3 regions of the Halalkalibaculum sp. DA3122 genome follow, and region 1 is predicted to be linked to each of the others. Evidence: riboswitches for the same ligand, from Rfam matches in the RefSeq annotation. Region 1 holds a riboswitch; each other region holds the start of a gene.
What was found. A riboswitch is a leader RNA that binds a small molecule or an ion and turns the genes downstream of it on or off. The one in region 1 is predicted to bind cobalamin.

Region 1 (2,270 bases):
GTACCAGTTCCACCCCGGAAACCACGTTTTTCATCTTGGCCATATCCTTGAGCGCAAAGAAATGGGCGAATGAGGAGTAAAAGAAAATCCCTTCTAAGATGATGTTATTTAGCAGAATGGCCCGAAGTACCTTTTTTTGTCCCTCGAGTGTTTCGGGATTAATTTTTCCGTGACTTATTTTATCGATCTCATCGACAATAAGATTTTGCTTTTTCCGCAATATCGGATCGTCGAAGGCCACATCGTACATCTTCTCGCGGTCCAGTCCGAAGGACTGCAGTACAATCTCAAAGAAGTCGCTGTGGATATTCTCCATAAACAGCTGGGTGCTGAAGCTCATCTTTGCGTGTGGATCGGTGAGCAAAGGGAAAAAGGAATTGACCAGCACGTTTTGCACCAGCAGCTCCGACGAGCAGAAATAGCCCACAGCCGTATCAAAAAGCTCTTTTTCATCGTGGGTCAGCGTGTGATAGTCGAGGGCATCCTGCTGGATGTTCAGCTCTTCGGGAAACCAGACCACCTTTTTCTGTTTTTCGTACAACTCTTTAAAGATGGGATACGAGGGATCCTCGCTCAGTTTGATATTTTCGCGTACAGACGTACGCCCAATCAGTTTATTATTCATACTTGTGATTTTTGAATTCCTGGTTTTCATGATAGAACTATTGCTTAGCAGGAAATTACTTGCGTATTATCCTGTAATCCTCGCGCCATGGCAAAGCTGGTATCGATGGGATAGCTGTAAATTTTGTCATTTTCTTTCTCATACAGATCACGATCTGGTATGGCGCCGACCAACAGGGCCATATCCAGCACCTGATCGTAGAGCGAAAAATCATTTGAAGGTACCAGGTCGATTCCCGCATCTTTCTGGGTGGTCCAGTGCATCACCTTGAAGATCGAAATTGATTCATTCAGTCTGGCTTTGCCGGTCTCTCCCTTCCAATACGGTTCTATTACTTTCTTCAGGTCTCTGTTGATACCTATCCGCGGGTATCCAAGATTGTGGGTAATCATAGCAATTCGTTTTAGCTTGCAATTCTGAGGTGGGATGCAAAACGTTGAAGGGCAGGAGTTCACGGAGCTGGTGAGATCAGTAAAAACAGTCGGGTATTCCATACCTGCCTTTCAACAACGCCTTAACTCCCGAAGGCCTCGTTTACTGATTTAAAGGCAGGTCTCCTGACTTACCGACAATTTCTTCGAACCTTCCCGCCTCGTTTGGGGCTGAGACAGTGGTTAAATCAAAGAATATTCCGGATTACAGTTGCGGGTACAGCTCCAGCATTTCACTGGATTCCCTTTTCACCCCGACAGAATCGGGGCACCTTCAAACCTGTATTCAAGAAAAGAGCTGCCGCTCTCATTGTCAACGAATACTTTTCCACAAAAAAGTCGAGTTGTTAACAATTCGGCTTTCTTATTGAGCTCCTGGGGATAGACTATCTCTAAATTACGGTAAACTGCATATTCCTGTAGAATCATCCGGAAGATGAAACGTGTTCAACCTGCGAAGCTATTGTTGCTGAACTTTGCCGGCGAGTACGTTTATTGATAGGTTGGCGGGCAATTTCCACCAGCGTCTTGCGCATGAGCCCTATTTCGGTGAAATGCAGGTTAGAAGTTTAGGGCAGAGATTCCTACTCTCATATATTCTGTTATCTCCCTGTAGCTGCTGTTAAAAGCACTAAATACGATATCCTGTTTTCCTCGCCACTTCTTTTGTGAATTGCAAAAATCGGGATGTAGCCGCACAACGTCTCCAATTATGATCAAGACAGGGTTTGTCAATTCATTTTTGCGTACCTCATCCACAATCGTATCCACCGTGCCCAGGGCGATCTTCTCCCCCGGCAGCGAGCCTTTCTGGATGACCGCAACAGGCGTATCCGCACCGCCGTGATTGCGAAAAATCTGCGTAATTTCGGGGAGCTTCCGCATCCCCATCAGGATGGCGACGGTGGCCGAAGACCGGGCGGCCAGCTTCACATCTTTCGAAACCGTACCGTTGCGCGTCACGCCGGTGGTCACCCAAAAACTTTCGTTAACACCGCGCTTGGTTAGCGGTATGCCCTGCAGCTCCCCAACAGACGTACAGCTGGAAATACCGGGCACAATTTCCACCGGGATGTCGTGATCCCGCGCATGGCAAAGCTCCTCGTGCCCGCGACCAAAAATGAACGGGTCACCGCCCTTCAGCCGCACCACGCACTTGCCCTCGTTCGCCTTTCGGACAATAAGATCGTTCGTGCTCTCCTGGCTGTTCTGCG
Region 2 (2,270 bases), on a different contig from region 1:
TTGCAAGGTCATACCCGATTTCCCCGGCACCGATGATTACAATCTTCAAAAGAGGATAAGTTGGTCAGCGTTGATTCAGATTCAGATAATGATGATCTGTACTTCATCCATTACCATGGGTTCAAAACATGAATCAAGTATAAAGAATTTTCGGCTGTAACTAAATATTGGATATAGATTCGGAATATCAGCGCAGGATGTGATGAATCGATGGCTGTTCATGCAGTTGTCAGATTTCATCTAAATGTTACCGCTATATCGCGTTAGCCTGCTTTTCTCACCAGGAAATTGGTTCGTGTGCAAGGCGATTTCCAACTTCAACGCAGCAGGCGGGACTATTTCGTAGCCTGCTACACACTGTGAAATTTATTCCAGCCTTAGAATTAAGGTAACTTGCTTCCTGTCAAGGCATTACACGAATTCAGACTTTATTATTGTGAGAAATACAGGCTAGAAATAGAGGTCCCTGAATTGCCCGGCAGTCGCCTTTCTGTATCGTTCAGGACATCAGCTGCAGTTCTTTAGATCCATTCATTTTTTTAAAAGATATAGCTTTTCAAGTGTTCGCTTGATGTAGTCGGTAGCTGCATCCTTTTAGGTAGAATGGTATCAACATTTCTTTTGATTTATACGATGGAGCCTGTATCTTTTGCGAGTGTATTGGTTCCCTGCTTCCGTTTTGTGAAGTGGGATTAAAAGGGAATCCGGTGTTTCCCCATGTCAACTGGTGGAAGAGTCCGGAGCATTCCCCGATGCTGTAATTCCCAGCCCTGCTTGCAGGGTTTAGGATCATTCGTTGATAACCACTGTCCGTTTTTTTTGCAAAAGGGAAAACGGGCGGGAAGGGGCGAATGATCGGGATAAGCCAGAAGACCTGCCAGTGCATCTGCATTCGTAGCTTTCGGGAGAAAAGCGAAGAATAAATATTCGGTGCGCTATACCGGTATTTATGCCCTTCTGGACTTCCCAAAGGTGCGAATGATGTATTTAATCATCATTTGTAACCTAAATATAGTTTAATCATGCAATTCTCATTTCAACGCAACGCAGGGCTTGCGGTCCTGTTGTTCCTGTTCGCGGTACCTTTTTCAGTTTTTTCCCAAATCGATACCACCGGGACTTATCAGCTGGATGAAATTATTATCAGCGCCAACCGGTGGGCGGAATCTCCCCAGGGCGTGGGCCGTAATGTGACAGTCATCACCAGCCGGGAGCTCCGCAACGCAAACGTTTACAGCGTGGGAGAGCTGCTGGCGGAGCAGCAAAGCATGCACCTGGTGGGCATCGGCCAAACACCGGGTTCCCTGCAAAATGTGTTCCTGCGCAATGCCAACAGCAGCCACTCGGTGGTTATGATTGACGGCGTGCGTATCAGCGACCCCTCAACCGCTTCCAACAGTATCGATCTGTCCGAGCTTTCGCTGGCCCGCGTGCAGCGGATTGAGATCGTCCGCGGTTCTCACAGCACCTTGTATGGCTCGGCGGCCATCGGCGGGGTTATCAATATCATTACCCGCGGGCAGGAGTCGCCCGGCGTTAGTGGAAATATCAGCACGCGTCACGGCACTTTTGGAAGCAAAACCTACTCCACCGGCAATCAGCTGGACCTGAACTATTCGTCCCGGGGTGGGTTTTATGCGGATTTTGGCATTGCCCAGGGACTCACCAACGGGCTGGATGCAACGATCGACACCGTCCAGAATCCGCCGGACTTTAATCCCCGGGATCGAGACGATTTTAATAAGCTGGACCTGTCTGGAAAGCTGGGGTACAGGACTGAGACCTACGGGGTGTTTGCCTCCTACCGGCGTGCGGATCAGACCAGCGACATTGACCAGGGCGCCTTCAGCGATGCCCGCGACGCCCAGACCGATTTTCAGCGTGATTTTTACACCTATGGCGGCTCACTGGAGCTTTCGAACAATATTGAACTGCAGTACAATGGGGCCTATTCGGACTTGGCCCGCGATGTGGTCAACGATTCTTCCATAACAGATGAGGCCGGAAATTACGACGGCAGCTATACCGAGACCAATGCAGAGGGTACGCTCTGGGAAAACGAGCTGACCGCCGGTTTTCAGACCAGTGGCGTCTCGGGGATCGTGGGAATCGGCAATACCCAGCAGACCATGAGCACGCGAAATTATACCTACCTGAGTTCTTTTAACTTTGAATCTGAAACCGACCTGGATTCTCTCGATCTGAAAGAGACAGTTAACCACGTGTTTGTTCACACAGAATTAGGCGGTAAATTGATCGGTGAGGTCCTG
Region 3 (2,270 bases), on a different contig from region 1:
TTTTTTGATAATAATACAGGTGATGATCCGGCAGCAGGGATGGATGCATAATCTTAATCAGGTCGGCCAGTACAATGTGGGGACGCACCACCCCCGATTCCCAAAAATCATTCCCTCCGGTTTTACTCATCCGCCGGTTGTTGTTAAATATACGGCCGTTAGCAAACGATTTGAACTCCCTGAAACGGCTGTCATCGGCCAGGATATCCTCTTTTGTTCTTGCATTTCCCGGATTAAGCCAGATATCCGCGCGCAGCCCCGCTTCATACACCACTTCAAAATCCATTCTCAATCCCCCTGTTGAGGCCTTGTTGAACCAGGGATAATCGGCGCCGGCATCACGGAGAAACCGGGCGAAAAAACTATCTCCACCCGATACGAACCAAGCCCCTTTATAGGGCATGTTATTAATCACCAGCGGCTTCTCAGAAACATCTTCAACCTTCGCCTTGAGCTCCCGGTACCTTCTTTTCACCTTTTCAAAACGGCGATTGGCCAGGGCCTCCTTGTCAAGCAGGGCCGCCATCATTTTCACCCATTCAGCCTTTCCAAGCGGAGTATTTTCCAACCACTCCGAATTTACCAACACGTTAATGCCGGAATCCAGGAGTACCCGGAAATTGTCGTACTGCGACGCCTGCCCTCCGGAAATCATAACCAGGTCGGGATTCTGTGCAAGCGCCTGCTCTTTGTTAAGTTCGCCCCCCGGGTAGCCCTTGATATCTCCCTGCTGCAGGCCCCTGCGGATTTCTCTGTTGAATACGTAATCCGGCTGACTTACACCTTCAATTATGGAGTTGGCCCCGAGCATATCTGTTAGAGCGATGTGGGTGGTTGATGTGGCTATCATACTGCGAATCGGTATCTCGATAACCTGGGCGTCTCCTTCAAATTCGGGCAGGCTCGCCCCGCGGGGTATCAGCACGTAATGCAGGGTATCAGCCTGATCCTGGTATGGGTTCAGTATTTCGAGACGTTTGTAGCCTTCACGATAATGTATGTCAAATCCCCGTGCAAAATTGATTTCCACCTGCTCAGCAGGTTGATGGGCAACGGTGGTTACAGCAGGCTGAGGGGCTGTTTCAGGTGTATAATCCGCATCACTTTTTTTACAACTGCCCCAAAAAAGCAGGCAGATAATACCAACCAGGTGCGGTGGCAGATATGTATAATCAATCATAGGTACAGCTTTTCTCCCGAAAGCTTTTCCTTCATCAGCGTTGGCAGGTCTTCTGGCTTATCCCGATCCAGGCCTCCTTCCCATCCCAGCGTGCGGGGACAGTGGATATGTGCCTGTAACATCATCAACGGAATTCACAGCAGCGGGGACTGCTCCGGACTTCCAGCCCAATTATGGTTGGTCACCGGATTCCCTTTTCACACCCGCCAGTGGACGGGTGACCGACACTGAATCAGTATGTTAGCATTAGCGTGCTAATTATACAGGTATTCCAACTTTTAACCTAATCATTTGGCTTTTTGATTTTCAGGGAGAGGGCAAAACCTTCTGTTTTATCGGGATCGGGGCGTCCTGTCAAGCGGGAGTGCAACTCCCTGACCAACGACGAGCCGGGGATTTTGCGACCTTTTAAAAAAGCTGCAGCAGGTCAATATCTGGTTTCATTTTGTTCCTACAATCGTATTTTAGAGATCTATGCAAAACTGTTGTATTGGCCAATATCGTCAACTTCGCGAATTCGAAATCCTCATTTATGAGATATAAACTGCGGTTTCGAATCCCCTCAGGGGTTGATCTTGACCAACACTCCTGGTTTTCAAGGCCCTCTTTTACAACAAATTTTCACTACGGCTTTATTTATGGAACAACGTCTTATCTACTTGATTACCGGTATCTCCCTGGGATTTCTTCTCGCGTTCACCGCCCATTCGCTGTATCAACGCCCTATTACAAACGAGACGATAACCCATGCAGGAGAACTGATCGGCCTGACATTTACCAGCTCGGAAAAAGATTCGATGATCTCTCAGCTTGAAGGACTCAGAAAGAACTATCAAACCATCCGCGACTGGGAAATTGCAAATGAAGTTCCTCCGGCGCTTGATTTTAACCCGATCCCCAGAGGGAAAACGTTTGACCACGAACAACGTCCTGTTGAATGGGATATACCACCGGAGATCTCACTGCCTTCCGACAGTTCAGAACTCGCCTTTTATACTGTTGCAGAACTTTCTTCACTCATCAAAAACCGGAAGATATCCCCCTCTGAACTGACACGGTTCTTTCTTGATCGCCTCAAGACATACGGCGA

Region 2: linked by a shared signal. The riboswitch ahead of ACG2F4_RS10395 (TonB-dependent receptor plug domain-containing protein) and the one ahead of ACG2F4_RS17175 (hypothetical protein) in region 1 are both predicted to bind cobalamin.
Region 3: linked by a shared signal. The riboswitch ahead of ACG2F4_RS11800 (ABC transporter substrate-binding protein) and the one ahead of ACG2F4_RS17175 (hypothetical protein) in region 1 are both predicted to bind cobalamin.

Annotation. Positions count from the first base shown of each region.
Region 1 is NZ_JBINJF010000036.1:25,618-27,887, reverse strand. Features, by position in the region: gene ACG2F4_RS17180 (ribonucleotide-diphosphate reductase subunit beta) at 1-625, opposite strand, end outside; gene ACG2F4_RS17175 (hypothetical protein) at 670-1,017, opposite strand; cobalamin riboswitch at 1,155-1,347, opposite strand; gene cobA (uroporphyrinogen-III C-methyltransferase) at 1,618-2,270, opposite strand, start outside.
Region 2 is NZ_JBINJF010000013.1:33,806-36,075, reverse strand. Features, by position in the region: gene trkA (Trk system potassium transporter TrkA) at 1-49, opposite strand, end outside; cobalamin riboswitch at 645-897, shown strand; gene ACG2F4_RS10395 (TonB-dependent receptor plug domain-containing protein) at 1,023-2,270, shown strand, end outside.
Region 3 is NZ_JBINJF010000016.1:82,512-84,781, reverse strand. Features, by position in the region: gene ACG2F4_RS11800 (ABC transporter substrate-binding protein) at 1-1,180, opposite strand, end outside; cobalamin riboswitch at 1,205-1,421, opposite strand; gene ACG2F4_RS11795 (amidase) at 1,819-2,270, shown strand, end outside.